One region of the Tepidimonas taiwanensis genome, then DNA from elsewhere that is predicted to be linked to it. Evidence: predicted binding sites of a transcription regulator. Region 1 holds the regulator's gene; the other holds the start of a gene.
The links. The regulator FliA, encoded in region 1, starts transcription of late flagellar genes. The targets are predictions, from matches to a motif close to CTAAAGTTTNNNNNNNNNNNGCCGNTA.

Region 1 (15,047 bases):
CCAGGCGCTCGCACCCGCGATCGTGCAGCAGATCTACGGTCCGGTGCCGGAGCTCGAAGTCATCGCGATCGAGCCGGGGCTGGAGCGCATCCTGACCCAGGCGCTGTCGGGTCAGGGCGGCGGCGCACTGGATCCGGGGCTGGCCGACATGCTGACGCAGTCCGCCGCGCGCGTGGCCACCCGTCAGGAGGAAAACGGCGTACCCGCCGTGCTGCTGGTGCCCGATGCGATCCGCCAGGCCGTCGCGCGGCTGCTGCGCCGTGCGGCCCCGCGCCTGCAGGTGCTGGCACACAGCGAGATCCCTGAAACCCACACCATCCGCATCGGCCCGATCATTGGAGAGCCCGCATGAACGCGCAACGATTCGTCGCCCCCAACTCGCGCGAGGCCATGGCGCTGGCGCGTGCCGCCTTTGGCGAGCAGGCCGTGATCCTGTCGAGCCGCTCCACCGAGCAGGGCTTCGAGGTCGTGGCCACGTCGGAGGACCAGCTCGCGCGCATCGCCGCCCAGGCGGCGTCGCCGGCGGCGCTGCAAAGCCACGCCCAGCTGCCCGAGACGCCGGCCGCACGCGGCGGGCGGGCGCTGAACCTGCAGCAGCGTGCCGCGGCGCAGCTGCCCCCGTTGTCGCCGGACAGCACGGTTGCCCAGGACACCGAGACGCTGGCGATGAGCACGCTGTCGTTCCAGGAGTATGTGCGCGAGCGTATGCTGCGCAAGCGCCGCGAGGCGATGCAGGGCAAGCTCGCGGCCGACACCGCCGCGACGACGCCCGTGCCCGCCGCGCGCGCGGTGCCGCCCGCCCGGCCGCAGCCGCCCGCCGCGGACGGCATGATCCTGCCGTTCGGCCACGGGGCGAGCGCGGGCGGCACTGTCCCGGCGGCACGCGCCAAAGGCGCTGCGGCCCCGCGTCCTGCCACACCGGCGCCCGCCCCGGCGGCGGCCGCCCTGACGGCGCAGCTCGACGCGCTCAAGGCGATGATGGAGGAGCGCTTCCAGACGCTGGCCTGGCTCGGTCAGACCAAGCTCAACCCCATCCAGTCGCAGCTGATGCACAAGTTCATCCGCGCGGGCTACTCGCCGACCGTGGCGCGGGCCGTGCTGGAACGGCTGCCTGCGCACTTGGACGCCTCCGGCGCGTGGCGCTGGACCCTGGAAGTGCTGGCGCGCAACCTGCGCGTCGCGCGCGAGCCGGGGCAGCTTTGCGATGAGGGGGGTGTATTCGCGCTGATCGGCTCCACCGGGGTCGGCAAGACCACGACCGCCGCCAAGCTTGCCGCGCAGTGCGTCAAGGCCTACGGTGCCAACAGCGTCGGGCTCATCACCCTGGACACCTACCGCGTCGCCGGCTACGAGCAGTTGCGGACCTACGGCCGCATGCTCGGCGTGGTCGCGCATCTGGCGCACGACCGCGCCGCACTGCAGGACCTGTTGGAGCTGCTGGCCAACAAGCGCATGGTCATCATCGACACCGCGGGGCTCGGCCAGCGCGACCCGCGCATCCGGGAGATGATGTCGCTGCTTGCAGCGCCGTCGATCAAGAAGCTGCTCGTGGTCAACGCGGGCAGCCACGGCGACACCCTCGACGACGTGTTCGGGGCCTACCGCGAGACGTCGTTGCACGGCGTCATCCTGTCGAAGGTGGACGAGGCGGCCAAGCTCGGCCCTGCGGTGGATGCGCTGATCCGGCACCAGACGGTGCTGCGAGGCCTGACCACCGGGCAGCGAGTGCCGGAAGACTGGCAGCGCCCCGATGCCACCGCGCTCGTGCGGTTGTCGATGGGCAGTCAGGGCAAGTCGGCGTATGATCCCACCAGCGCGGAGCTGCCGTTTTTCTTTACCGACCCCACATCGTCCAGCTGGAAGCCGCAGGGGGTTGCCCATGCTTGAGGCGGTTCGCGATCAGGCGGCGGGGCTGCTGGCGTGGAAGCTGCAGCCGCCCACACGCGTGCTGGCCGTGGCGGCGGCCGAGCGCGGCGCGGCGTCGCTGGAGCTGCTGTGGCGGCTGCGCGAGGGGTGCCGCGCACTTGAGCTGCCATGCGCGGTGATCGAGGGGCCGCCCGAATGCTGGGGCGACGGTCTGGAGCCCGGCGGTGTCGGGTTGTGGCACGCGCCGGTGAGCGCGCTGTGGCGCGACTGGCGCAACGTTCCGGGGCGGCCGCTGGTGGCGCTGACGGCGGACCCGGCCGCTTTGGTGGACGCGTACCGCGCAATCAAGGCGCTGTCGGGCGGCGGCCTGCACCCGGTGGTCGTGGCGCTGCCCGACGAGGGCGACGAGACGATGGCGCCCCACGGGGCGCTGCAGGCCGCCCTGGCGGCGCTGCGGCGCACCTGCCACCAGCACCTGCGCGCCGTTCCGCCGGTGTGGACGCTGGGGTATCATGCACAACGATCGGCCGATCCCGCCGGGGAGGGGACGCTGCTGCGGGTGCTCGAAGCGGCCTGGACGCTGGAAGCACCTGGCGCGATGGGGGGGCGGCTGCGTCCATGCTGACCACGCCAGCGCTGACGCCCGCGCGGCCGATCCGACCGCCGGAGTTTTCGATGTACACGCCCAAGGGCATGCTCGACCGAGACGCGCAACTGCGCCAGTACGCGCCGCTGGTGCACCGGCTGGCGCACCTGATGATCGCGCGCCTGCCGGCCAGCGTCGAGCTCGACGACCTCATCCAGGTCGGCATGATCGGGTTGACGGAGGCGCTGGCGCGTTACGAGCCGTCGATGGGCGTGCAGTTCGAAACCTTCGCCAGCCAGCGCATCAAGGGCGCGATGCTCGACGAGCTGCGCGACGCGGACTGGATGTCGCGCGGCTCGCGCAAGCTGCAAAAAGACATCGAATCCGCCATCCACCGGCTGGAACAGCGCCTGCAGCGCCCGCCGCGGGAGTCGGAAATCGCGCAGGAGCTGGGGATGACGCTGGACGAATACCACGAGACGCTCAGCCGCATGCGCGGCACGCAGCTCGTGTATTTGGAAGACCTGGGGGGGCGCAGCGACGACGGCGAGGAGGGGTTTCTGGAACGCTTCCTGCCGGACGATGCGGAGCAAAACCCCGAGTCGATCCTGGCCGACCGGCGCATGCGCGAGGCGCTCGTCGACGCGATCCAGCGCCTGCCCGAGCGCGAGCAGTACGTGATGAGCATGTACTACGAGCACGACATGAACCTCAAGGAGATCGCCGCCGTGCTCGGTGTAACCGAATCGCGGGTCAGCCAGATCCACTCGCAGGCGGTCGCGCGCCTGCGGGCACGGCTGCGCGAGCACTGACGAACGGGCCCGCGCCGCTGTCGGTCGTCGGCCTAGCCGTATCCGCCGCGCCGACCGGGCAGGCGCTGGCGGCCCAGGCTCGCGTAGGCGTTGAGGTCGTCTTGGGGCAGCATTTGCCCGAGCGCCAGCCGCGCGCTGGCCGACAGCCGCCCCTGCAGTTCGGCCAGCAGCCGCAGCCGCTGGCCGATCTCATCCAGCAGGCGATTGACCTCCGCGGTCCGGGCCGGGGCTTGCCCGACTGCCGGCAGTTGGGCGCGAACCGCCGTGAACGCGTGCGCCAACTCGGCGATGCCGGCCAGCCACCCGTCGGCGTCGATCTCTCCCGCGGCGTGTCGCGTGGTGAGGTTCAGCGCTTCGTCGAGTCGATCGCGCAGGTGGCGCAGTTTGTCCAACCCATCCGTGTTCGGTGCAGGGGCTACGCCGTGCGCCATCGCGTCTGGTTCAAGAGGAACGACGCGCCCCGGAGGCCACACCCAGGAGTTCGCGTGCGTTGGCGAGCAGCTTGTCGGCAATCGCTTCGGCGTTGACCGAGAAGCGGCCACTCTGGATCGCGGTGCGGATCGCTTCGACCTTCGCTGCGTCGAAGCTGTCGGTGCCCGAGCGCGCGATCCCGTTGGTCATCGCCTGTGTCACCGGGGAGAGCTGGACCCGCGTGCCCGCGGCCTCGGCCGCGGTGGCGCTGCTGCCGGCGGCTGACGTGCTCGCCCCCTCCGCGGTGCGCTTGGTCACCGGAGTCGACAGTCCGAACTTGGCTTCAGGCGAGTTGTTGACTTTCATGGCACGCTCCAGACCCGGATAACGAGTCGCTTGAGAGCGTTATCGGCTGGATGAACCGGGACTTTACCCCTTTTTTGACGCCCCGTGTTTTTTGATGCGCCGTGTGATCGGGCTGTGCGTCACAGCGGCAGCGCGACCGTCTCGGCGTCGATCACGGTGCCGGTGAGCACGCGTTTGCTGGGCAGGCGCACCCGCACCGGTTCGCCCAGGCGCCCGTGCCCCAGCGCCTCGCCGACCGCGGTGAGCACAAAACCCCGCCCCTCGACGCGCAGGCGGACCGTCGCGCCGGTTTCGAACACCTGCGGGGCCCTTACCACCCCGGTGCGCAGCACCTGCCCGGCGGCCAGGCCCCGGGCGGCCTCGCGTCCCTGCCAGTCCTCCGGCCGCACGAGGACGGTGTCGCGTTGGGCGGTCCATTCGACCTCCGCGGCCTCCGCGTGCTCTGGCCCGAGCGCCTCGCCCGGCGCCACCGGCCGACGCAGCACCCACCCCGGCCCCCAGACCCGCACCGTGACCGGCAGAAATACGTTCCACGCGACCGGCCCCGCGGTGCAGCGCAGCCCGATACGGCTGCGGCCCCACAGCCGCGTCTGCGGTGGCAGATAGGGTTCGACGCGCTGGCACGGCGCCAGACGCAGGCGGGGGTCGAGCGTGCCGACCTCCACCTCGGCCCGCAGCGGCAGCGGCGCTTCGCCCGCGCGCAGCTGCGCGTTCACGGTCGCGTCCAGCCACGGGCCGACCAGCGCGCCCCACGGGGAGGGTGTGGCGGATGCGGCCGCTGCGGGGGCGCCGGCCACCGGCAGCATCGCCACCATCAGCGCGAATAGCAGGGACCCGCGCCGCCCAACCGACCGCAACCACAGCGACCGCAACCACGCTGAACGAACCGACGCCCCCCCCGCGCGGTGGCGCGGGCGCAGCGGGCCGATGGGGGGCAGGCGCGGCGTGTCCATGATCACGTTGGCACTGTACGCCGGTGGCGCCGCGCCAAAGCCGCCAATTGCGCCGCTGCGGCCCCGCTTTTCCGGGCCTGCCGCGGACTCAAGTTTTTGACAATCCCGTCAACACCCCCCGCCCGAGCGGTGGGTCATCCACCGAAGCCGTCGAGAGGCCGCCATGTTCAACCGTTGGACCGAGCGCATGGACCTGCTGGGGCAGGCGCTGCAGCTGCGCGCCTACCGGCAGCAGGTGCTGGCCAGCAACATCGCCAACGCCGACACGCCGGGTTACGTGGCGCGGGATTTCGACTTCCGCGCGGCGCTGGCGCGCGCGCAGGGTGGTCAGGGTGGCGTGACGCCCACCAACCCGTCGACGGTCAGCGCCGCCGACGGACTCGCGGGCAGCGATCCGCGCCACCTGCGCACTGTGCACAGCCGCGACGGTGTCGCCGACCGCGCACGGTTAGCCTACACCGCGCGCACGCAGCCGTCGCTGGACCAGAACACCGTGGACCTGGACCAGCAGCGTGCCAACTTCGTCGACAACGCGGTGCAGTACGAAACGACGCTGCGCTTCATCAACGGGCACGTGAAGACGATGCTCAGCGCCATCCAGGGGCAGTGAGGAGGGTCGCCATGTCGATGTTCCGGATTTTCGACGTTTCGGGCAGTGCGATCAGCGCGCAGGCGCAGCGTCTCAACACCGTCGCCAGCAACCTGGCCAACGCCGACGCCGTCGCGGGGCCGGACGGGCAGGCCTACAAGGCGCGGCAGGTCGTGTTCCAGACCGTGCCGATGGGCGAGCCCGCCTCCGCCGGCGTCAAGGTCAAGACCATCGTCGAGAGCGATGCGCCGAACCGCCGCGTCTACAACCCGCACCACCCCAACGCCGACGCCCAGGGCTACGTGACGTACGCCAACGTCAATCCGGTGGAGGAGATGGTGCACATGATTGCCGCGGCCCGCTCGTACCAGAACAACGTCGAGGTGATGAACACCGCCAAGACGCTGCTGCTCAAAACCCTGCAGATGGGGCAGTGATCCCGCGGAAAGGAGTACGCCATGTTCATGACCGCGATCAGCAACAGCGAGATCGACGCCTACAACGCCCGCGGCGGCGCACAGGCCGACGCGACCGACCCCAAGGCCGCGCAGGAGCGGTTTCTCAAGCTCTTCGTCGCGCAGCTCAACAACCAGGACCCGCTCAACCCGCTGGACAACGCGCAGATGACCACGCAGATGGCGCAGATCAACCAGGTGGTGGGGCTGCAACAGGTCAACGAGACGCTCAAGAACCTGTCGGCGCAGTTCGGCTGGGTGGGTGCGATGCAGGGCGTGCAGCTCGTCGGCCGCACCGTCGCGACCGAGGGCAACGCCGTGCTGGTGGCCGACGGGCAGGCGAGGGCGGCGTTTAACTTGGCCGCGGACGCCCAAAGCGTGACTGTGGAATTTCTGGATGCCAATGGCGCGATGGTGGGTACCGTCAACGCCGGGGCGCGCAGCGCTGGGCTACAGACCCTGCAGTGGTCGTTGGGCGATGTCGACCCCGCGCGCGTTGCCACCATCCGTGTCAGTGCCACTGGCGCAGGGGGGCAAGCGGTGGAGGCAACGCCGCTGGCGCTGCAGCGCGTGCAGTCCGTCGGCGTGGTCGATGGCACCGTACGGCTGCGCACCGAGCGCGGCACGCTCTCCCAGGATCGGATCCTCGCCTACCTCTGACGACCACTCGTTCGCCGATCGCGTCGGATCGCGCCCGCAACCCGTACACACCTGCAGGAGCACACCATGAGCTTTGGAACCGGACTCTCAGGCCTCAACGCCGCGAGCAAGAACCTCGACGTGATCGGCCACAACATCGCCAACGCCAACACCACCGGGATGAAGGCCGGCCGCGCCGAATTCGCCGAGATGTACGCCGCGTCGCTCGGCGCTGCCGGCGGCAGCAACGGCGGCATCGGGGTGGCCGTGGCCACGGTGGCGCAGCTCTTCACCCAGGGCAACCTCAAGATCACGGGGAATAACCTGGACATGGCCATCAATGGCGATGGCTTTTTCAAGGTTCGCTCCACATCTGGCGAAGTGATGTACACCCGCAATGGCGAGTTCAAGCTCGACAAGGACGGCTACATCATCACCAACAACGGCTCGCGCTTGCAAGGGTATTTGCCGGCGGCCCCGGGCGCGCCGATCACGGTGGGGGGCACGCAAGATCTTTTCCTTCCCACCGGGGCTGCGATTCCGCCGCGCCGCACGGGCACGCTCACCGGGCCCGAAGGGGGGATTCGCGTGACCGCCAACTTGCCTGCCTCGGCCGAGGTGCTCACGCCGGCCACACCACTGGATGATGCGAGGCGGCGCTACGGGACGGTGGTCAACATTTATGACGAGCAGGGCAACCAGATTCCGTTGCAGCTGTATTTCGTGCGCACCAACTACACGGCACCGAATTCGACGTGGACCGTGGTGGGGCGGGTCGAGGGCACGACGCCGTACGAGGCGGTGTTGGGGACGGTGACGTTCGACGCGGCGGGCGAGGTCACCGGTACGCCCACTATTCAGTTGCCTGCCAACGCGCTACCCGGGGGATCGGTGAGCGCCGGGGTGCCATCGGCCGCATTTCCCCCGGCTCCCATTCCGATCAACATCGGCAGCGCGGCGGGTGGGTGGACCCTGACCCAGTACGGATCGCCGTTCGCCGTCTACGATGTACGCCAAGACGGCTACGCTCCGGGTGAGTTGACGTCTATTGTTGTATCGGAGTCGGGGGTCATCACGGCGCGCTACTCCAACGGGGTGTCGCAAGACGCGGGACAGGTCGCGCTGGCACGCTTTCGTAACGTGCAGGGCCTGGAGCCCGTCAACGGCGGCTATTGGCGGGAGACCTTCACGTCGGGCAACGCTGTAGAAGGGGCTCCATTGAGCGGACGCTTCGGAGCGGTGCGCCAAGGGGCGCTAGAGGAGTCCAACGTCGATCTCACGCAAGAGCTGGTCAACATGATCGTGGCTCAGCGCCACTACCAAGCCAACGCACAGACCATCAAAACGCAAGACCAGGTACAGCAGACGCTGGTCAACCTGCGCTGATGCTGCGATCGCACGTTTGAGGAGCCCTCGCGATGGACCGGGTCATCTACACCGCCACGTCCGGTGCCACGGCCGCGATGCACCGGCACCAGGTCATCGCGCACAACCTGGCCAACGTCACCACGACCGGTTTTCGGGCGGAGCTGTCGACGTTTCGCGCCGTGCCGCTGCGCGGCGAAGGCGCTACGACCCGTGTGCACGCGCTGGAGGCCACGCCCGGTTATCTGGACAAGCCGGGACCGTTGCAGAACACTGGCCGCGCGCTCGACGTGGCCGCGGTGGGCAGCGCCTTCTTCGCGATCCAGGCGTTGGACGGCACCGAGGCCTACACGCGCGCCGGCGCCCTGCAGGTCAACGCGCAGGGCAACCTGGTCGGCTTCAACGGCCTGCCGATGCTCGGCGCGGGCGGCGCGCCGATCGCGGTGCCCGAGGGGGCGCAGGTCACGATCGCGCGCGACGGCACGGTGACGGCCAAGGTGGGCAACGAAGCGCCGCAGGAGATCGGGCGCCTCAAGCTCGTCACGCCGCCCGAGGGGCAAAAGCTCGTGCGCGGGGACGACGGGTTGTTCCGTTCGCCCGACGGCCAACCGCTGCCGGCCGACGAAGCCGCAACGCTCGTGGACGGGATGCTCGAGGGCTCCAACGTCGACCCCATCGGCGCAATGGTGGACATGATTGCGGTGGCCCGCCTGTATGAAATGCAGATGAAGCTGCTGCAAAACGCCGAGCGCAACGACCAGCAGGCGGCGCAGCTGCTCAGCCTAAACGCCTGATACCGGAGAGAACGCCATGATCAACTCGCTGCACATCGCCAAAACCGGCATGCAGGCCCAGCAGACGCAGCTCGACGTCATTTCGCACAACCTGGCCAACGTCTCGACCGCGGGCTTCAAGCGCGGCACCGCGCTGTTCGAGGACCTGATCTACCAGAACCTGCGCCAGGTGGGCGGCAACACGGCCGAGAACGCCGAGCTGCCGACGGGACTGCAGATCGGGCTCGGGGTGCGCACGGTGGCCACCGCGCGCACCTACACGCAGGGCAACCTGCAGCAGACCGACAACCGGCTGGATGTGGCGATCAACGGCAACGGGTTTTTCCGGGTCCAGTTGCCCGACGGGTCGACCGCCTACACGCGCGACGGCAGCTTCAAGCTCAACGCCGAGGGGCAGGTCGTCACCAACCAGGGATACCTGCTGGTCGATGGCATCACAGTGCCGGCCAACGCGCAGTCGCTCACCATCGGCAAGGATGGGGCGGTGACGGTGACGTTGCCGGGGCAGGTTGCACCGCAGCCGATCGGCCAGATCACGCTGGCGACGTTCATCAACCCCGCGGGTTTGGAACCGCTCGGGCAAAACCTCTTTCGCGAGTCGCCCGCCTCCGGTGAGCCTGCCGAGGGTGTGCCCGGTACAGAGGGGTTTGGGCAAACCCTGCAAGGCTTTTTGGAGAGCTCCAATGTCAACGTGGTGCAGGAGCTGGTCAACATGATCCAGACCCAGCGCGCCTACGAACTCAACTCCAAGGCGGTGACCACGTCCGATCAGATGCTGCAGCGCCTGACGCAGCTGTGATCGCTGCCGTGATGGGCCAACCGCTCGTTTTTCCAGGAGCCGCTGCGATGAAACCCCTGATGCGCGCGATCGTGGCCGCCGCGGCGGCGGCCACGCTGGCCGGTTGCAACACGCTATCGCAAATCCCGGATGTCGACCTCGCCAAACCGCCGGAGGAGCTCGTCTATCCGCAGCAGCGCGCGGTCCCGAACCCCGTGCCTACCGGTTCGCTGTACTCGCCGGCGTCGTATCGCCCCGGGTTCGAGGATCACCGCGCGCGGCTGGTGGGAGACGTGATCACCATCCAGATCACCGAGAACCTGAGCGCCTCGCAAAGCGCGAAGACCGATGTCTCACGCCAGTCGTCCCTGTCGGCCGGGGTGTCGGCGTTTCCGTTCCTTGGCGCGGGGACGCTGGCCGACCTCAACGCCGGGGCCAAGAGCGCCAACAGCATGAGCGGCGACGGCAAGACCGAGGCGAGCAACACCTTCCGCGGGTCGATCACCGCCGTCGTCACGGACGTGCTGCCCAACGGGCACCTGGTCGTCATCGGCGAAAAGCAAATCGGCGTCAACCAGGCGGTGGACGTGCTGCAGTTTTCCGGCACGGTCGATCCGCGCGCGATCCGCCCGGGCAACACGGTGCTGTCGACGCAGGTGGCCAACGTGCGCGTGCTTTCGCGCGGCCGGGGGGCACCGGCCGATGCGCAAACATTTGGCTGGTTGGCGCGGTTCTTTTTGACGCTTTTGCCGTTCTAAAGTTTTTCCACAATCGGTTCGACGAGGTGTCCTGCCATGAACCGATTGCCCCATACCCCCCACGATCGTCGCCGCTGGCGCGCCGCGCTGTACGCTGTGCTGACGGCGGCCGCGGCGTCGCTGCTCGCGGTCTGGACACCCGCGCACGCCACGCGCATCAAGGACGTCGCGGCGGTTCAGGGGGTGCGCCCCAACCAGCTCAGCGGCTACGGGTTGGTCGTGGGGCTGGACGGTACGGGCGACTCCTCCAACGCCTACACCACGCAGAGCCTGGCCAACTACCTCCAGCAGATGGGGCTGACGCTGCCGCCCGGCGTGACGGTGCAGCCGAAAAACGTCGCGGCCGTGCTGGTGACGGCGGAACTGCCGGCCTTTGCGCGGCCGGGGCAGACCATCGACGTGACCGTGTCGTCGATCGGCAGCGCCAAGTCGCTGCGCGGCGGCACGCTGATCCAGACGCCGCTGCGCGGGGCGGACGGGCAGGTCTACGCGCTGGCGCAGGGCAACCTGGTCGTCGCCGGTGCCGGCGCGTCGGCCGGCGGCAGCAGCGTGGCCGTCAACCACCTCAACGCCGGACGCATCCCCAACGGTGCGCTGGTCGAGCGCGCGGTGCCCACGCCGCTGCTGATCGGCGAGACGGTGGACCTCGCGCTCAACGCGCAGGATTTTCAGACCGCCACCCGCGTGGCGCAGGCGATCAACCGCGCGATCGGCGACGGCACCGCGCAGGCGCTCGACGGCCGCGTGGTGCGCGTGCGCGCGCCGCTCGACCCCAACGAACGCGTGGCGTTTCTGGCGAGCCTGGAGGATCTGCCGCTCGAGCTCTCGGCCCCGACGGCCAAGGTGATCCTCAACGCCCGCACCGGCTCCGTCGTGCTGAATCAGGCCGTCAAGCTCGCGCCGGCCGCGATCGCGCACGGCAACCTGTCGATCACCATCTCTTCCACGCCGCAGGTCAGCCAGCCCGGGCCGTTCGCGCCGCCGGGCGCGCAGACGGTGGTCACCGAAAAGGCCGACATCCAGGTGCAGCAGGAAGGCGGCAAGCTGCTGGAGGTGGAGGCGTCGGCGCAGCTGGCCGACGTGGTGCGCGCGCTCAACAAGCTGGGCGCGACGCCGCAGGACCTGCTGGCCATCCTGCAGGCGATGAAAGCGGCCGGCGCGCTCAAGGCCGAGATCGAGGTGCTGTGAGATGAACGCCGCCAACGCCGTGACCGCCGCCACGCAGCGTGGGCTCGCCGCCGACGCCAAGACGCTCGATGCGCTCAACGGCCTCGCGGGGCGCGACCCGAAGGCGGCGCTGAAAGAAACCGCCCGTCAGTTCGAGGCGCTGTTCATGCGCGAGCTGCTCAAGTCCATGCGCGACGCGACGATGAAAAGCGGCCTGATGGACAACGACGCGAGCGAACTGGGGATGGACCTGCTGGACGAGCAGTGGGCCGTGAAGATGACCGGGCTGCCCGGCGGGCTGGCCGAGATGATCGAGCGCCAGTTGCAGCGCCAGATGGCACACGCCGACGGTGCCGCGGGCGGGCGGGCGGCGGCAGCGGCCCCGTCGACGCCGTCGTCGGCGGTGGAGGCACCCGTGCCCAAACCGACCCCGGCGCAGGTGTCGTTCATCCAGCAACACCGCGTCGCGGCGCAGCAGGTGGCGCGCGAGAGCGGCATTCCCGCCGCGTTCATGATCGGGCAGGCGGCGCACGAGACCGGCTGGGGCCGCAGCGAGATCCGGCTGCCCGACGGGCGCAACTCACACAACCTGTTCGGCATCAAGGCGGGGCCGGGCTGGACGGGAAAGGTCGCGGAAGTCACCACCACCGAGTACGTGGACGGCCAGCCGCGCAAGGTGGTGCAGCGCTTTCGTGCCTACGACAGCTATGCCGACGCGTTTCGCGACTATGCGCGCCTGATCACCGGCAGCCCGCGCTACCAGGCGGTGGTGCGCAACCTGCATTCGGCGCAGGCCTTCGCACAGCAGCTGCAGCAGGCCGGCTATGCGACCGACCCGCAGTACGCGACCAAGCTCAGCCGCGTCATCAACACCACGCTGCAGCTGCAGCGGGCGCTCGCCTGATGCCGGGGTAGCCGACGATGAGCGCGCTCAACATCGCCACCCGGGCCCTCACCACCAACCAGGCGGTGCTGCAGGTCATTGGCCACAACATCGCCAACGTCAACACCGAAGGCTACACCCGCCAGCGTGCCGAGCTGCAGGCCGTCGCCGGACAACGCTTGGGCAGCGGCTACTTCGGCAAAGGCGTACAAATCGAGACCGTGGCGCGCGTCGGTTATGACGCTTTTCTTACGCGTGAGGCCAACGGCACCCGCTCCACCGCCGCCGCGGACGCGATCCGCGCCGAGTACCTGCGCAGCGTCGAGTCGCTGTTCCCGACGGGCGATGGCGGGCTGGGGCAGGTGCTCAACGACGCGCTCAACGCCTGGGTCGATGTCGCCAACGCCCCTGACGACACCACCGCGCGGCAGGTGGTGCTCAGCCGCTTCGACGCGCTGGCCACGCGTGTGCGCGACACGATGGCGCGGCTCGATGAGATTACCCAAGGGGCGCGCGTGCAAGCCGGCGAAATCGCGGGCGAGGTCAACCGTTTGGCCCTAGCAATTGCACAGGTCAACGAATCGATCGCGCGCGTTGCCGGCAGTGGCGTGCCGCCCAACGATTTGCTCGATCAGCGTGATCACCTCATCGCGCAGCTCAACGAAAAAATTCAGGTCACCACATTGGCGGCGGATGACGGCACGTTGTCGGTGTTTGTCGCGGGGAGCCTGCCGCTGGTGTTGGGCAATCAGGCAGCGCGGCTGGAGGTGGCTCGCGCCACTGTCGACAGCGACCGGCAAATCCAGCTGCAATTCGTTCAAGGGGCGACGCGGTACGATATCCCGCGCGAATTCGTCGGTGGCGGGCAGTTGCGGGGTTTGTTGGATTTCATCAACCGCGACGTCGTACAAACCCAAGCCGAGCTCGGGCGTGTGGCCTTGGCGACCGCCGAGGTCCTCAACCGCCAGCAGCGCAGCGGGCTCAATGCTTTGGGGGCTCCCGGCACCGATCTGTTGACGTATGCGCCTGCCGGCTTGCAGGCCAAGCCCGGCAGCGAAAACACCAGCACTGCAACGATGACCCTGACGGTGGCCGATCCAGCGGCGTTGCGCGCCACCGATTACGACATTACCTACACCAGCGGCACCAATGTACAGATCCGGCGCAGCAGCGATGGTTGGTTTTGGAACGGTACCGCGTGGCAACCCAGTGCGGCGACGCTGGGTACATTGCCCGCCCAACTGGATGGCCTGACGCTGAGCATCAGCGGCACCCCCGCGGCAGGTGACCGGTTTTACATTCGTGCCGGGGCCGATGCCGCCAGCAGCCTGCACATGCCGCTTGCCAGCCCCGCGGAGCTCGCCGCGGCCAACCGCGTGCAACTGGCGCTGGGGACGCCCAACAACGGCAACGCCACCATCGAGGCGGTCTCCGCCCACATCAACAGCGGCAGCTGGGCAATGCCTGCGTTGCCCGCGGCGCTGACATTTACCGCACCCAACCAATTTGCACTGGCTGGTTTTACGCCGGCATCGGTTACCTACACGCCGGGCGAGCCCATGGAATTTACGTATACGTCGGGCGGCAACTCGGTGACCGTGCGGCTCACCCTGCGGGGCCAGCCGCAAAATGGCGACGTCTTTCAGTTGCAGGCGGCCCCCACCAGTGGCGCGGCCTTGGTTGTCAATGGCGGCAACGCCAGCGCGATGCTGGCGCTGCGCGATGACGTGTTGTTCGACGGCACCACGCCGCTGTCCGATGGCTACTTGGCGGTGTTTTCGGGACTGGCGGCGCGCATCAACGAAGCGCAAACGCGAGCGACGTTTACGCGGGCGCAAGCGACGGACGCCGAGCAGCGCCGCGCCAATCTCGCTGGCGTCAACCTCGACGAGGAAGCCGCGCGGTTGCTGCAGTTCCAGCAGGCTTATCAAGCGTCGGCCAAGTATTTGCAAACGGTGCAGTCGGTCTTCGACACGCTGCTTGCCACCTTCCGTTGACCCCCAAGAGGTGCGTCATGACCCTCTACCGTGTCGCCACCGCCAACAGCTACGACACCACCATTCAACGCTTGCAGCAGCGGCAAGCCGAGCTGGCCGAGCAGCAGGACAAGCTCTCCTCCGGCAAGCGCGTGCGGCGTGTCAGCGACGATCCGGCCGCGGCGGCACTGGCCGAGCGCGAGCGCGCGCGCGAGCACCGCGTGCAGGCCGACCAGCGCGCGCTGGAGGCAGCGCGCCGCAACCTGCAGCTGGCGGAGAGCACGCTGGCCGACATCGGCGACCTCTATCACCGTGCCAAAGAGCTGATCGTGCAGGGGGGCAACGGGTCGCTCAACCCCAGCGACCGCGCCACCATCGCGCAGGAGCTCGAGGGCATCCGAGAGCGCATTCTGGCACTGGCCAACACCAAGGACACGCTCGGACGGCCGCTGTTCATGGGCTTGGGGTTGGCCAGCGGCACGCAGTCGTTCCAGGAAAACCTGGTTACTGCGGCCGCTACCACTTATGGACCCGATGGTCGGGTGGTGCAAGAAAATGGCTTGCGTGGGCAAGCGGCGGCGACCGAAACGGGGTTGCCCAGCCAAATCGATGGTTACCCGGTGTTTTCGGGGCGGCTTGCGGCCACGGC
Region 2 (15,047 bases), 1.3 Mb from region 1:
CGGCGGCCTGGATTTCTTGGCTGAGCAGTTTCACCCAGCGCCGGTCCACCTCCATCGAGTCGCCCTGCGTGTTGGAATACAGCAGGTCGCGGATCGGCTCCAGTGTGGAGTAGGGGATGCACACGTGCAACGAGCCGGTGATATCGCCAATTTCGAGGGCGAAACTGGTGCTGACCACGATCTCGCTCGGGGTGGCGATGTTGGCGAACTGCGGCTGCATCTCCGATCGCTGGTAGACCAGCTCGAGCGGATAGATGCCCTTCCATGCCTTCTTGTATTCCTCCGAGACGACATCGACCATGCGGTTGATGACGCGCTGTTCGGTGGGCGAGAAGTCGCGTCCCTCGATTCGGGTGTGGAACTTGCCAGTGCCGCCGAAGAGGCTGTCGATGACACCGAACAGCAGTGTGGGCTCGCACACGACGAGGCCGCTGCCGCGCAGCGGCCGCACCGCCATGATGTTGAAGTTCGTCGGCACCACCAGCTCGCGCAGGAACATGCTGTACTTTTGCACCTGCACCGGGCCGACAGAGATCTCGGGACTGCGTCGGATGAAGTTGAACAGCCCCACGCGCAGGTTGCGCGCAAAGCGCTCGTTGATGACCTCCATCGTGGGCATGCGCCCACGGACGATGCGCTCTTGTTTGGAGAGGTCGTAGGTACGGATACCGCCAGTCTGGACCTCTTCCTTGGCCAGTTTCTGGCTCTCGCCGGTGACGCCCTCGAGCAGGGCGTCGATCTCGTCCTGGGACAGAAACGCGTCGCTCATGGTGTCACCAAAGGTTTTGGGCGGCGTGTGCTCGCCTCACTGCACGATCAGGCTGGAAAACAGCACCGCTTCAACGGGGCTGTAGCCTCTGTATTCCTCCATGCCGGTGGTTTCGCGCACGAATTCGAGGATGTCGCTGGCCAGCTGCTCCTTGCCTTCCACGGATAGCAGCTGGTCCGCCGTGCGCTTGGAGATCCGCAACAGGATGCCGTTGCGGATCGCCGGCATGTATTTCTTGACTTCGTTGGCCGTGGCCTCGTCTTCCACCTGCAGCGTGATGCCGACCTGGGCGTAACGGGCCGAGCCGGTATCGGCCAGGTTGACCACCACCGCGTCCAGCGGCATGAACGTGGGTGCGACGGCGGGGTCCTTCTTCTTGGGCTTGGGTTTGGCATCCTTGGCCGTCTTGGCGGGGGTGTCGCCGACTTCCTCCTCGTCTTCCGGATGGCCTTTGAGCAAGAAGAACCCCGCGGCACCCGCGCCGATCAGCACCACCACCAGGGCGATGATGATCAACAGGAGCTTTTTGCTCTTGGGCTTTTCGCCAGCGGCGGGGGCTTCAGCAGGTTTGGACATGGTCGGTTCAGCGCAAGTGGCAGGGTCGGGGGCGCCCGGTTGGCGCCGACGCCGGCTATTGTGTCACGCATCCCGTTCGCTGCATTGTCGGGCGGCGGCCCCGCGCGGCCAAAGCCCGATCAACCGCCCGTGGGACCCCTTTATCCGGGTTTCGCGACCTCAGGCGTAGACGTCGAGTCCGACGCCACCGGTCGATCGCATCGGGCGCGCCAGGCCCGGCACGGCCGCCCCCTCCGCTGCGGCGGTCAAGGTCAGCGTGGCGCGTTTCGCGGGGTGGGCGTCCGCGGGGGCGCCTTGGCGCTCCCGCGCCGTGTGGGCGCCGACGTCGAGCTGCCCCAACGCCAAACCCGCGCGGGCGAGCGCGTCGGCCAGCGCGCCCGGCGCCTGCGCCTGGATCATCTGACGCAACGCGCCGTCGTCGGTGCGAAAGCTCAGCTGTGCCACCCCGTCCGACACCGTTACTTCCACCGCCAGCGGATCGTCCAGTCCTTCCTCGACCGAGAAGCTCGCGCGCTGGGCCTTGCCGGCGGCCCACAGGCTGATTTGCGCGCCGATGCTGTCGAACGCTTCGCCCAACGCCTGTTGCCACGCGGCCGCTGCTTCGGTGGCGGCGGGGGCCTCGCTGCTGGCGCCGGCCGGTGCATCCCCCCAGCCTGCGGCGCCTTTGGCGGTGATGTCGTCCCCCCGACGGTCGCGCGATGCCTGGTCCGGCGCGAGGCCCGGTGGGGCCATCTCGGCCATCGCGACCGCGATCATGGGCGGAGGCATCAGTGCCACCGATACGGTCCGTTCCCCGTGGCGCCCAGGGCCAGTGGCGGGCGTAGCAGCATCGGTGGTCGCACCGGTGTCGCGGGCGTTGGCCTCCATCCCCCGGACCGCCGGCCCCGCACGTCCCTTGCCGCGCGCCACCGTCGACACCCACGCGCCGAAGGGCTGGGCCGACGCCGGTTGACCGCTGCCGACCGTCGCGGACGTACCAGTGGGGTCGGCTGGCGAGCGACGGCCGGCTGACGCGTCGTCGGCGGCAGGATCACCAGCCTCGGCCGCGTCGGCGACCGGCTGTCCGACCTCCGGTGGTGGCGTCCAGGGGGCGATCCCCGGCGGGGTCACGCCGTCGGCGGTAGCCGTCGTCGTATCCGTTTCGTCCTGCGCAGGGAGGGTGTCGGCTTCCGCAAACAGCCCGGCCAGCAGGTCGGCAAACGGATCGTCCCCCGCGGCGTCGGGCGTGGCGGGCTGGGCACGGCCCGCGCGGGCGGGGCCGTGGGCGTGTGCGTGGGCCGCCGGGGTGGCGGTGACTTCGGTCTTCATCGCGGACCTCCTTCGTCGGGGTGGCGGGTGTGGCGGTGGCGGTGCAGCGTGGCGGCCATTTCGTCGGTCGCCTTTTGCTCGAGCCGCTGCTGGCGGCGCTGCCAGTCGTGCAACCAACGCTGCTGCACGCGCTGCAGCGCGGCGAGCTCGCGCTCGGCCTCGGCCAGCGCGCCCAGCAGTTGGCCGATGCGCTGATCCAGCTGCTGCAGCACGTCCGTCTGGTAGCGCACGGCGTCTTCGAGTTTGAGCATGAACTGCCGGTGCGTGGCGAGCAGCGTGGGGGTGACGCCCGTGCGCGTGCGGTCGCGCCAGCGGGCATCGGCGTCCCGCGTGTAGGCCTGCAGCTGCTGCATCTGGGCCTCGGCGCTCGCGCGTTCGCGGCGCGCGTGGGCGAGCGCCTGCGCCGCCTCGTCGCGGCGGCGTTCCGCCAGTGTCAGCAGCGGCCCCAAGTCGCGCGGGCGGTTCATGCGCGGCCTCCTGCCGCCGCACGCGCGGCCGCGCCGGTCGCGGGGCGCAACACCTCGGCGAGCTGCTGCACGCTGTCGTCGAAGGGCGCTCCCTCGCGCATGTCCTGCATCAGGAAGGCCTGCATCGCCGGGTGGAGCTGGATCGCCAGATCAGTCTCGGGGTCGCTGCCGGCCACGTACGCGCCGAGCTGGATCAGGTCGCGGCTCTTTTGGTAGCGCGAGTAGAGTTGCCGGAAGCGCCGCGCCAGTGCCCAATGCTCGGGTGTCACGACGTTGTGCATCACGCGCGAGGCCGACGCCTCGATATCGATGGCCGGGTACACGCCCGACTCGGCCAGCGCGCGCGAGAGCACGACGTGTCCGTCGAGGATCGCGCGCGCGGCGTCGGCCACTGGGTCCTGCTGGTCGTCGCCTTCGGACAGCACGGTGTAGAACGCCGTGATCGAGCCGCCGCCCTCCGGCCCGTTGCCGGAGCGCTCCACCAGTTGCGGCAGCCGCGCGAAGGCACTGGGCGGGTAGCCCTTGGTGGCCGGTGGCTCGCCGATGGCCAGCGCGATTTCGCGCTGCGCCATCGCGTAGCGCGTCAGCGAGTCCATCAGCAGCAGCACGTGGCGCCCGTCGTCGCGGAAGCGCTCGGCGATCGCGGTGGCGTAATGCGCCCCTTGTAGCCGCACCAGCGGCGGCGCATCGGCCGGGGCGGCGACGACGACCGCGCGCCCGCGGTCCTGCGGTCCCAGGATATCCTCGACGAATTCCTTGACCTCGCGCCCGCGCTCGCCGATCAGCCCGACGACGATCACGTCCGCCTGCGTGTAGCGCGCCATCATGCCGAGCAGCACGCTCTTGCCCACGCCGGAGCCCGCAAACAGCCCCAGCCGCTGGCCGCGCCCGACGGTCAGCAGCGCGTTGATCGCGCGCACGCCGGTATCCAGCGCCCGCCGGATCGGGGCGCGGTTCATCGCGTTGATCGGCGGCCGCTCCAACGGCTGCGACTGCACGCCCTGCAGCGGGCCGCCGTGGTCGAGCGGGTGGCCGTAGGCGTCCACGACGCGCCCGAGCAGGCCGTCCCCCATCGGCACGCGCAGCACGCCGCGGTCGTTCGGGACGATGGGGTGGGGTTCGTCGCCCAGGCGCGGCCGGGGGCGGTACGGCGGCAGCGGCCGCACCCGCGCGCCCGGGGCCAGGCCCAGCATCTCGCTCGCCGGCATCAGGTACGCGCGGTCGCCGGCAAAGCCCACCACCTCCGCCAGCACCGCCGGGTCGTTCGGCGGGGGCGGGGCGAGCGGGTCGGGGTTGGGGTCGATCAGGCACTGCGAGCCCACCGGCGCGCGGATGCCCTGCGCCTCCAGCACCAGGCCGGCGAGTCGCGTCAGGCGGCCGCTCGCCTCCAGCGGCGTCGGCTGGCTCGCAGCCTGCCGCGCCGCCGCCAGAAAGCGCTCCCACGTGCTGCGGTCAGGCATCGCCACCCTCCTGCGGCTCGTCGTCGGCCCACGAGAGGTCGAGCCCGAGGTTGCCCACCGCCCGCACCCAGCGCCGCTCCACCGTCGCGTCCACCGAGCCGAGCGCCGTCTCCAGCACACACCCGCCGGGCGTCAGGCGTGCGTCGGGCTGCAGCGTCACGCGCTGGCGCTGCAACGCGTCGCCCAGGTGCGGCTGCAGGCGCTGGGCGTCGTCCGGGTGCAGCCGCAGCACCGCCGGGCGCGCGTCGTCGGTGAGCATCCCCAGCGCTTCCTCCACGACCGCCCGCACGGGCCCCAGCGGCTGCGCGAGCTCGCGGCGCACCACCTGCCGCGCGATGTCGCAGGCCAGCAGCAACACCTGGTCGGCCAGTTCGCGCTGGACGGCGTCGAGCTGCTCCTGTGCCTGTTGCAGCAGCGCCGCGATGCGCTCGGCGTGTTCGCGCGCCTGCTGGCGCAGCGGCTCCTGCAGCGCGTCCCGCGCCTCCTGGGCCCCGGTCTGGCGGCCCTGTTCGAAACCCTCGGCGAACGCCTGCGCCCGAGCAGCTTCCACCTCCTCCGCGCTGAAGGTGGGCTCTTTTTCTTCTTCGGGCGGGGCAGGCGCGGCGCGCGCCGCCCGCTCCTCGTCGCTGACGGGCTCGAACGCCCACGCGACGACCGCCTGCACTTCCTCGCGCGGGATAAAGCGCTGGTACGGGTGCGTGCCCCGGTTAGACGAAGGCATCGTCGCCGCCTCCTCCCAGCACGATCTGGCCCTCGTCGGCCAGTCGGCGCACCACCTTCAGGATTTCCTTCTGCTGCGCCTCCACCTCCGACAGTCGCACCGGCCCGCGCGACTCCAGGTCTTCCTTGAGCGCCTCGGCCGCGCGGCTGGACATGTTGGAGAGGATTTTTTCCCGCAGCTCCTGCGACGCGCCCTTGAGCGCGACGACCAGCTGGTCCGACGACACCTCCTTGAGCACCATCTGCAGCGACTTGTTGTCGAGCTTGAGCAGGTCCTCGAAGGTGAACATCTTGTCCATGATCTTCTGCGCCAGATCCGGGTCTTGCTCGCGGATCGAATCGATGACGCTGGCCTCGAGGCTCGCGCCCAGCAGGTTGATGATCTCGGCCGCGGTCTTGATCCCGCCCAGCGAGCTCTTGCGGATCTTGTCGCCGCCGGCGAGCACTTGATACAGCGCCTCGTTCAGGTCTTTGAGCGCCGTGGGCTGGATGCCCTCGAGCGTTGCGATGCGCAGCATCACCTCGTTGCGGGTGCGTTCGGTGAAGTGTTTCAGGATGTTGGCCGCGTGGTCCTGGTCCAGGTGCACGAGGATCGCCGCCAGGATCTGCGGGTGCTCGTTGCGCAGCAGCTCCGCCACCGAGATCGGGTCCATCCACTTCAGGCTCTCGATGCCCGAGACGTCGCCGCCCTGCAGGATGCGGTCGATCAGCAGCGCCGCTTTGTCGTCACCCAACGCTCGCCGGAGCACGGCGCGGACGTAATTATCGGTGTCCGACACCAGCAGGCTTTGCGACTGCGCCTCGCGCGTGAAGCGCTCGATGACCGACTGTACCTTTTCCTTGGGTACGACGCGCATGCGCGCGATTGCCTCGCCCAAGCGCTGTACCTCCTTGGGCGAGAAGTGCTTGAAGACCTCCGCGGCCTCCTCCTCGCCCAGCGACATGAGGAAGATGGCCGCGTCCTGCAGTCCGTCGTCGGTGTCTGCCATGTCCGCTCACCCGTTGCCGCGGCTGGCTCAGGCGGCCGCCCCCTCACCGCTGATCCAGCCCTTGATGATGTTGGCCACGGCGACCGGATTTTCCTTCGCGAGACGGCGCGCATCCGCCAGCCGCAGCTCCTCGGGGCTGGGTTCATTGTGCACCGGTTCGGGCAATCCGGGGCGCTCCACCACCTCGCCAACGACGGCCTGCAGCTGGCTGCCGGGGGCGGGCAGGGCGGCCGCGCCCTCGGCGCTGGCGGTCACCGGTGCGGCCGGCGGCGGCTGCATCATCTTCAGCGCCGGGCGCACCATCCCCAAGTACAGGATCAACGCCACCGCCAGCAACCCGAGCGACGGCGCGAGGCTGCGCACCAGCTCCATCGTGTCCGGGCTCTGGTACCACGGAACCTCGACCGGCTCCGGCTTGGTGGCGTTGAACGGTGCGTTGACCACGTTGACCGAGTCGCCGCGCTCGGCGCTGAAGCCGATCGCCTCGCGCACCAGCGCCTGGATCTGCTCCAGCCGCTCCGGCGGCAGCGCCGCGGTCGCCGGCCCCTTCTTCGCGTCCGGGTTGGGCAGGTGGTTGATCACCACCGCGGCGGTCACGCGGCGGATGGTGCCGGTCGCGCCGCGCGTGACGGAGATGGTCTTGTCCACCTCGTAGTTCACCACCTGCTCGCGGCGGCGGCGGGCGTCCGCGCCGGTGCCGTCCTGGCCGACGACGCCCACCGGCGCGCCGGGACCGTTGATCGGGGCGTTGGTCGCCCCCGGTGCCACGTTGGTCACCGCTCCGGGAACGCCGGCCGGTCCGGTGGCAGCGGCCACGCCTTCTTCCACCGTCTGCGAGCTGCGCACCGCCGCGGGCTCATCGCCCTGGTTCGGGCGGTGCTGCTCGCTCGTACGCTCCGTCAGCGAGAAGTCCACGTCCGCCGTCACCGCGGCGCGCACGTTCTCGCGCCCGACCACCGGCTCCAGCAGGTCCAGGATGCGCTGCGTGTACATCTGCTCCAGCGTGCGCACGTACTCGATCTGCCGCGCATCCGCGCCGAGGCCGCCTTCGTCCCGCTGCGACAGCAGCGCCCCGTGCTGGTCGATGACGCTCACCGCCTTCGGGTCCATCTCCGGCACGGAACTGGCCACCAGGTGCACGATGCCCGCCACCTGGGCGCGGTCCAGCGTACGCCCCGGGTGCAGCGTCAGCAGCACGCTGGCCGAGGGCTTCTGCTGCTCGCGGAAAAAGCCGTTCTGGTTGGGCAGCGCCAGATGCACGCGCGCGTCCGCGACGGAGCTCAGCGACAGGATCGTGCGCGTCAGCTCCCCCTCCAGGCTGCGCTGGAAGTTGACCCGCTCCTGGAACTGCGTCATTCCCAGGCGCGTGTGGTCCATCAGCTCGAACCCCGTCACCGTCCCCTTCGGCAAGCCCAGGCTCGCCAGCTTCATGCGCACGTCGTTGACGCGGTCGGCCGGCACCAGGATCGCGTTGCCGCCGTCGGCGTGTTTGTACGGCACGTTCATCTGCGACAACTGCGCCAGGATCGCGCCACCGTCCTTGTCCGACAGGTTGGCGTACAGCACCCGGTAGTCCGGCCGGTTGATCAGATAGAAGGCCGTGGCGAGCAGGGCGACGAGCGCGATCACCCCGGCACCGAGCGACACCTTGCGTGCAGTGCTCAGGCGCTGCCAGCCGGCCAACAGCGGCGGCGTGCGCTCCCCTTCGGCGGGCAGGGCGGGTTCCAGTTCGGCAACAGCGGTCGTCGTGGTAGCCATGCGCCGCATTATCAAAACGCGGTGCCGCGCGCTAAAGCCCGAACAGCCGGCCGTTCGTCGGCCTCTTTGCGCTTATGTTGCGCGGGGTCGCGGCCCTACGATCAAGGCCATCCTTAGCGCCACCCCACACCATCGATCGGAGCCGCCATGGACCTGCGACTGCTTCCCATGACCACCGCGTCGATGAGCCCGGCGCAGGCCGCCGCGCTGCGCGCCGCGCAAAAAGCCTTGGCCGCGAAGGCCGCGATGAACCCCGCGGGCGCGTCGGGTGTCGCCCCCGCTGCTACCGGCGCGTCGCTCCCGACTTCCGCCGTCGCCCCCACACGCGGGTTCGGTGACGCGTTGCGCACCGCGCTGCAGGACGTCAGCGCCGCGCAGAACCGCGCCAGCGAGCTGCAAAACCGCGTCCAGGCGGGCGACCGCAGCGTCAGCCTGGAGGAAACGATGGTCGCGATGCAGAAGGCGCAAATCGGCTTTCAGGCCGCGCTGCACGTGCGCAACCGCATGATGCAGGCTTACACCGACGTGATGAACATGCAGGTGTGACGACTGTCCGCGATGGCGCCCTCAGCGATGGCGTACGGTCACGCCCACCGACCGTTACGCGGACACGCGGCAGCAACGCCATCTTTGGGGCATCAGTGCAACAGCGGCGGCCGCGTACCCAGCCCTGCGTCGTCCCACACCTCCAGCCACGGTTCGGCCAGCGCCCGGATCTGTGCGTCATGCCGCAGGATCGCCAGCATGATGCGGTGCTTTTCCGCGCGCTCCTGGGGCGACAGCGGAGCGCGCTCGGCCTGCTCGCGCAGCCGCTCGATCAGCACCGCGCACACGCCCTCCAGCTCGACGACGCGGTCCCAGTCGTCGAGCTGCGCGGCTTCCAGCATGCGCGCGCTCGCGGCTTCCAGGGCTTTGTAGAAATCCAGCACATTGGCGGGGCTAGTCGTGGCGGGGGTGTTCATGATGCGGGCTTCGCGGGGTGTTGCTGGGGGCATCGGGTCGGGCATCATTGGGGGCGGATCTGGTTCCACGCGTCCGCAATCGGCTCCAACAGGCCCCGTACTTCGTCGATGATCGCCGCGTCGTTGCGCAAATTGGCCTCCGTCAGCCGCCGCAGGCAATAGTCGTACAGCCCGCGCAGGTTTTCCGTCAGTTCGCCCCCCTGCGGGTCCAGCGCGGCGCGCAACCCCTCGTCCAGGATCCGTACCGCCTTGCCGATGGCCGCGCCCTTGGCGGGGATGTCGCCGCGTTCGATCGCCCCCTTGGCGCTGAGCAGACTTTGCTGCAGCCCTTCGAACAACATGCCGATCAGCTCGTGCGGGGTGGCGGCGGCCACGCGTGTGGCCATGGCCTGACGGGTATACGCGTTGACCGAACGTTGGGTGGGAGAGGTGTACATCTTGCTGCTCCGTGTCACAGGTGGGTGTCTGAGCGGTTTATCGGTCATCGGCTGGACTCCTTGAGCGCATACGCGTTTCTCGCTTGCGATGAAGAGCCACCGCACACGGGAGCAGTTCACACTTTAGCGTAGCGGACACATTCCGGCTCCGGTTGCCGACGTGCTATCACGCCTGTCTCATGCAACGACTATCAGCGATAGCAACAAAAAAGCCGGGGTGTTCCCGGCTCCGTGCACGGCGCGTGTGCGCCAGCCACATGATATGGCCACGTAACGGCAGCTGCCGTATCTGCTTACCCTTGCAGCAGGCGCAGGACGTTTTGGGGGAGCTGGTTGGCTTGCGCGACCATGGCGGTGCCCGCCTGCTGCAGGATTTGGGCGCGGCTGAGGGCGGCGGTCTCAGCGGCGAAGTCGGCGTCTTGGATGCGGCTGCGCGCGGCTGCCAAGTTCTCGCTGGTGTTTTGCAAATTCGTGATCGTATTTTCAAAACGGCTCATCAACGCGCCGTAGTTGGCGCGCAGGGCCGAGATGGTTTGTAAGGCTTGATCCACGATACGGATGGCCATGCTGGCCTTGTCGAACGTGGTCAGACTGATGGTGTTGACAGTGTTGTCACCATTCGAAGTGTTGTTAGCCGCCGCAAAGACGTTGGTTCCGGTTTGCGAGACTGCAAACCCAGTGGCCGAATCCAGCGCCACATAGCCCAGCGAGGTGGCGGAACCACCCAAGGCCAAGGTGGCCGCTGTGCTCACCACATAGGTGCCTTGGTTGTCCAGACGCCCCTGGGCCAAGGTGGCGGTGCCGGCGCTGCTGGCCCCATTGGCAATGGTGATGTTGCTACCCGTGGCGTTTTCCAGCAAGATCGCGTCGCCGGCCTCGTTGAGCTTGGCCGACACGCCCGTCTGCGCTGAGACCTTGTTGATCTCATTGACGGCTTGCGCCAAACCTTCGGATGAGTCGACGTTGCTGACATTGAACGAGATCGTGACCGCGGACGAGTTGGCGGACGTGATGCTGATGCTGTAGGCTCCGGTGGCCTGGAAGTCCAGCGTGGCCAGGCTGCGGGCGCTGGCGGTGACCCCCGTCTCGGCCGAGACCGCGTTGATTCGGTCGGCCACCACTTTGGCGGTATCGTTGTTGGCGATCGAGACGGTTTTGGTCGTCAGACCGGCGATGGTCAGTGTGCCTGCGTTGTAGCCTGCCGACGCGTTGGGTACTGCCGCTGCGCTGACCAGCGTGTTGAGTCCGTACTTGTTGGTGCGCGCGTCCGCGCCGCCGACGGTGATGGTTTGGTATGCGTTGGCCCCGACCTGGAAGGTCTGGGCACCAAAGGCACCGTTGAGGACTTTGAGTCCGTTGAATTCGGTGGTGTCGGCGATGCGCTGCAGCTCGGCGACGAGCTGGTTGGCCTCGGCGTTGAGGGCTTGGCGGTCGGCCCCGGAGTTGGAGCCGTTGGCGGCCTGCACGGCCAGTTCGCGGATGCGCTGCAGGATGGAGGCCGAGGAGCCCAGCGCGCCCTCGATGGTTTGCGCCAGCGAGATGCCGTCGTTGGCGTTGCGCACGGCCTGATTGAGGCCGCGCACTTGGGTGGTCATGCGCTCGGCGATGGCCAGCCCCGCGGCGTCGTCGCGGGCGCTGTTGATGCGCAGGCCCGACGACAGACGGGCAATCGTGGTGCTCATGCCCATTTGCGAGGTGTTGAGGTTGCGCTGCGCCGTCAGCGACATGATGTTGGTGTTGATGGTCTGCGGCATGGTTCGATCTCCACGAAGTCAGGATGGGCGGGACGGGTCCCGCGGTCCGTCGCGCAAGCGCCACCCGCGGGGAGCGTCGATCGAGTGGCTCCCAACGCCTTCGATCGTGAGCGTGATCGTGCCGCAGCGGCAGCTGGGCATAGGCACAAAAAAAGCGCCCAAGCGGGCGCTATTCAAAAGCTTGTGGGTTGCCTGTGGTGTTTATTTACTGGTCTTGTTCCACTGAGCAACTTGCTGGCTGACGTACTGATTGAGGGCGTTGAACTGGGACAATGTTGCGTCCAGCCGCGCATACTGCGCCAGCAGCCGTTCTTCGGTGCGCACGGCCTTTTCGTTGATACGTTTGGCCTGCTCTTGCAAGCGCTGGATCTCGCTCTCCACAGCCTTGACTTTTTGGCCCATGCGCCCGTCTGAGGCCAGCGCTCCGCTCGTGAAGTCCCGCAGCTGGACCGCCAAGCCGCGCACCGGTCCATCGGCTTTGGCCAGCAGGTTACGCACCGCGTCGGGCTGTGCCAATGCGCTCTCTAAACGTGCGCCGTCGATCGTGAGGCTGCCGTCGCGCGCCAAGCGTACACCGATATCGGACCACCGTTGTTGCGTGTCGGTACCGGGGCCAGCCATCCCGATCAGCCGACGCAGCGCCGACTGCAACGTCACGATCGTGCTGTCACCCTGCAGCGGACCAGCCGTGCCCGTCTGGGCGTCGTAACGGGTCGCCTCGGTCAGCGTTTGATTCAACTGGTTGAAGGCACTGACAAACGCTTCGATGGCTTTGCGCGCGCCGGAGGTGTCGCGCGCCACATCGACCGTCACCGGCGTGGCAGTTGTTGCCGAGACCTCCAGCGTCACGCCCGGAATGACGTCGGCGATCGTGCGGTTGCTGGAGGTGACCGCCACACCATCGACCGTTGCAACGGTGTTTTGCGCGGCCTGTGTCAGCGACAAGCCAGCGGTGCCCGCTGCGGGATCATAGGCCAAGCGCGACAGCCCCGCGTTGTCCACGTCATTGCCGTCGCCGTCCGTGACCTGGACACGAAAGCCGCTGTCGGCCCCGATGCCTGTCGAGCGCAACACCAAACGCTGGTTGGCACCGTCATTGACCACCACCGCCCGCACCGAACCGTTGGCATCGTTGATTTTTTGGGCGATATCGGCCAGTGTGTCGGTGGCGGAAACCGAGATCGTCATGGCCGTGCCACTCGGCGTGAAGACGGGCCCCGTGTCCCATCGACCGGTGGTGATAGTCAACGTCCCGCTGCCCACGGGAACCGACGGTGACAAGGCGTCCGAGCGTGCGACTTGACCCTGCGCGAGTTGAGAAACGCTGACGGTGTACTGACCGGGCAATGCTGTGCTGGAGGCCGTGCCGCGTACCGCCTCGGAGGTGGACTTGACGCTCATGCCCTGGTAAGTACTCCCGAGCGTCAGCGCGCGCAGGCTGTCGTCCAGTGCAGCCAGCTGCGACTTGATCTGCCCCACCACCGACAAGCGCGTCTGCGCCGCCGTCGTGCGCAACTGCACCAGGGTAAGCGGCTTTTTTTCCAGCTCCACCAACTGGCCAACAATGGACTTGACGTCCAGGCCACTGCCGATACCGGGGGAAGAGATGGTGGGCATGATGGGCTCCGATCAGTGACAGCAAGTTTCCCAATCTTCGCACCGATCGATGGGCGCGGCAAGGGGAAAAGCGGACAAGGTCACGCCCTCGTCCGCTTACCGCTGCCGCGATTACCGCAGCAGCGCCAGCACGCCTTGCGGCAGCTGGTTCGCCTGGGCCACCATCGCGGTGCCGGCCTGTTGCAGGATTTGCGCGCGCGACAGCGCCGCCGTCTCTTGCGCAAAGTCCGCGTCCTGGATACGGCTGCGAGCCGCCGCGACGTTCTCGCTGGTCGTCTGCAGGTTGTTGATGGTGCTCTCGAACCGCGACTGGATGGCACCGTAATTCGCGCGCAGCGTGGAGATCGTCTGCAACGCCTGATCCACGATACGGATCGCCAAGCTGGCTTTGTCCACAGTGGTCAGGCTCAGCGTGTTGACCGTGTTGCTGCTGTCAGAGTTGGTGGCACCGGAAGCGAAGACGCTGGCCGCAGAAGCGTTGACAGAGAACCCCGTCGCGGAGTCCAGGCTCACGTAGCCCAAGGAGATGGCATCCATGCCCGCCGCAATGGTCGTGGCAGTGCTGGCAAGGTATGTGCCTTGGTTGTCCAGGCGCCCTTGGGCAAGCGTGATATCCCCCACACTGCCCGCACCATTCGCTATTCTGATGTTGTTGCCACTTGCGTTTTCCAGCAAGATGGCATTACCGGCCTCGTTGAGCTTGGCCGACACGCCCGTCTGCGCCGAGACCTTGTTGATCTCATTGACCGCTTGCGACAGCCCTTCGGACGAGTCGGCGTTGCTGACGTTGAACGACACGGTCACCGCCGTCGTGTTGTTAGATGTGATGCTGATGCTGTAGGCCCCCGGGCTGGCGGACGCAAAGTCCAGCGTGGCCAAGCTGCGGGCGCTGGCCGTCACCCCCGTTTCGGCCGAGACGGCGTTGATTCGGTCAGCCACCACCTTGGCCGTGTCGTTGGTCGCGATCGAGACGGTTTTGGTCGTCAGACCGGCGATCGTGAGAGTGGCCGGGTTATAACCGGCGGAGACACCAGGTTGCGCCGCCGCGCTGACCAGCGTGTTCAGTCCGTACTTGTTGGTACGGGTGTCCGCGCCGCCGACGGTGATGGTTTGGTATGCGTTGGCCCCGACCTGGAAGGTTTGAGAGCCAAAGGCACCGTTCAAGACCTTGAGTCCGTTGAACTCAGTGGTGTCGGCGATGCGCTGCAGCTCGGCGACGAGCTGGTTGGCCTCGGCGTTGAGGGCTTGGCGGTCGGCCCCGGAGTTGGAGCCGTTGGCGGCCTGCACGGCCAGTTCGCGGATGCGCTGCAGGATGGAGGCCGAGGAGCCCAGCGCGCCCTCGATGGTTTGCGCCAGCGAGATGCCGTCGTTGGCGTTGCGCACGGCCTGATTGAGGCCGCGCACTTGGGTGGTCATGCGCTCGGCGATGGCCAGCCCCGCGGCGTCGTCGCGGGCGCTGTTGATGCGCAGGCCCGACGACAGGCGGGCAATCGCGGTGCTCATGCCCATTTGCGAGGTGTTGAGGTTGCGCTGCGCCGTCAGCGACATGATGTTGGTGTTGATGGTTTGCGGCATGGCAAGCTCCTAGGTGACACTGGACCAGACGACAGCGACTGACGCTCGCTGTTGACTGCTTTATCGGAGGCCATGCGCAAGACTTTAGGGCAATGCGGGCTGCACCGGTGAAGCCCGTTGCCCGACTTCCGCGGGACCAGGCCACTCGCCGCCGGGCCGCTGGCGCACGATCGTTGCGTTGGGGAACCAGGGGGTTCGCTCGCCCGCGATGAGCCAGCGCCACTCGGGCGGTTGGGGTACGAACACGGTGCAGGGCAAGCCGATGCTGGCCGCGAGATGCACGTTGGCGTTGCTGACCGCGTAGTAGTGATCCAGGCACGCCAGCAGGCCCAGCATCCGCTCCAGGTCGTCGTTGAAGACCGCGGCGTCCAGCACCGGCCGCCCGATGGCCTGAGCCAACGCCGAAACCTCTCCCGGCAGGGGCTTGCGCTGCAACGAGACGATGGTGGCCCCACGTGGCAGCCACTGTGCGATGCTTTCGATCGGAATGCTTTTGTCCAGCAAGCGTTTGCGCGGGCCGTCCTTTTCGCGAAGCGGGTTGGTGCCCCCCTGCCACGTGACGCCGACGTAAGGCGGAGAGCCAAATGCCTGAAGAATGAGGCGGGCTTGTTCGATGGTTTCGGGCTGCGGGGCAATCGCAATGGGCGGTGGGGGT

Region 2: a site for FliA is predicted at 9,485-9,511, ahead of fliS (flagellar export chaperone FliS). Genes of this name have one in related genera too.

What each region holds. Positions count from the first base shown of each region.
Region 1 is NZ_CP083911.1:245,804-260,850, forward strand. It holds gene flhA (flagellar biosynthesis protein FlhA) at 1-352, shown strand, start outside; gene flhF (flagellar biosynthesis protein FlhF) at 349-1,887, shown strand; gene LCC91_RS01155 (hypothetical protein) at 1,880-2,491, shown strand; gene LCC91_RS01160 (RNA polymerase sigma factor FliA) at 2,542-3,264, shown strand; gene LCC91_RS01165 (hypothetical protein) at 3,297-3,656, opposite strand; gene flgM (flagellar biosynthesis anti-sigma factor FlgM) at 3,706-4,041, opposite strand; gene flgA (flagellar basal body P-ring formation chaperone FlgA) at 4,161-4,994, opposite strand; gene flgB (flagellar basal body rod protein FlgB) at 5,158-5,604, shown strand; gene flgC (flagellar basal body rod protein FlgC) at 5,616-6,020, shown strand; gene LCC91_RS01190 (flagellar hook assembly protein FlgD) at 6,042-6,698, shown strand; gene flgE (flagellar hook protein FlgE) at 6,765-8,063, shown strand; gene flgF (flagellar basal-body rod protein FlgF) at 8,096-8,836, shown strand; gene flgG (flagellar basal-body rod protein FlgG) at 8,853-9,635, shown strand; gene LCC91_RS01210 (flagellar basal body L-ring protein FlgH) at 9,683-10,372, shown strand; gene LCC91_RS01215 (flagellar basal body P-ring protein FlgI) at 10,409-11,560, shown strand; gene flgJ (flagellar assembly peptidoglycan hydrolase FlgJ) at 11,562-12,443, shown strand; gene flgK (flagellar hook-associated protein FlgK) at 12,461-14,419, shown strand; gene flgL (flagellar hook-associated protein FlgL) at 14,437-15,047, shown strand, end outside.
Region 2 is NZ_CP083911.1:1,572,442-1,587,488, reverse strand. It holds gene fliM (flagellar motor switch protein FliM) at 1-769, opposite strand, end outside; gene LCC91_RS07330 (flagellar basal body-associated FliL family protein) at 806-1,345, opposite strand; gene LCC91_RS07325 (flagellar hook-length control protein FliK) at 1,505-2,653, opposite strand; gene fliJ (flagellar export protein FliJ) at 2,650-3,120, opposite strand; gene fliI (flagellar protein export ATPase FliI) at 3,117-4,580, opposite strand; gene LCC91_RS07310 (FliH/SctL family protein) at 4,573-5,301, opposite strand; gene fliG (flagellar motor switch protein FliG) at 5,288-6,289, opposite strand; gene fliF (flagellar basal-body MS-ring/collar protein FliF) at 6,317-8,047, opposite strand; gene fliE (flagellar hook-basal body complex protein FliE) at 8,294-8,593, shown strand; gene LCC91_RS07290 (flagellar protein FliT) at 8,686-9,009, opposite strand; gene fliS (flagellar export chaperone FliS) at 9,054-9,446, opposite strand; gene LCC91_RS07280 (flagellin N-terminal helical domain-containing protein) at 9,740-11,200, opposite strand; gene fliD (flagellar filament capping protein FliD) at 11,402-12,817, opposite strand; gene LCC91_RS07270 (flagellin N-terminal helical domain-containing protein) at 12,929-14,392, opposite strand; gene LCC91_RS07265 (tetratricopeptide repeat protein) at 14,477-15,047, opposite strand, start outside.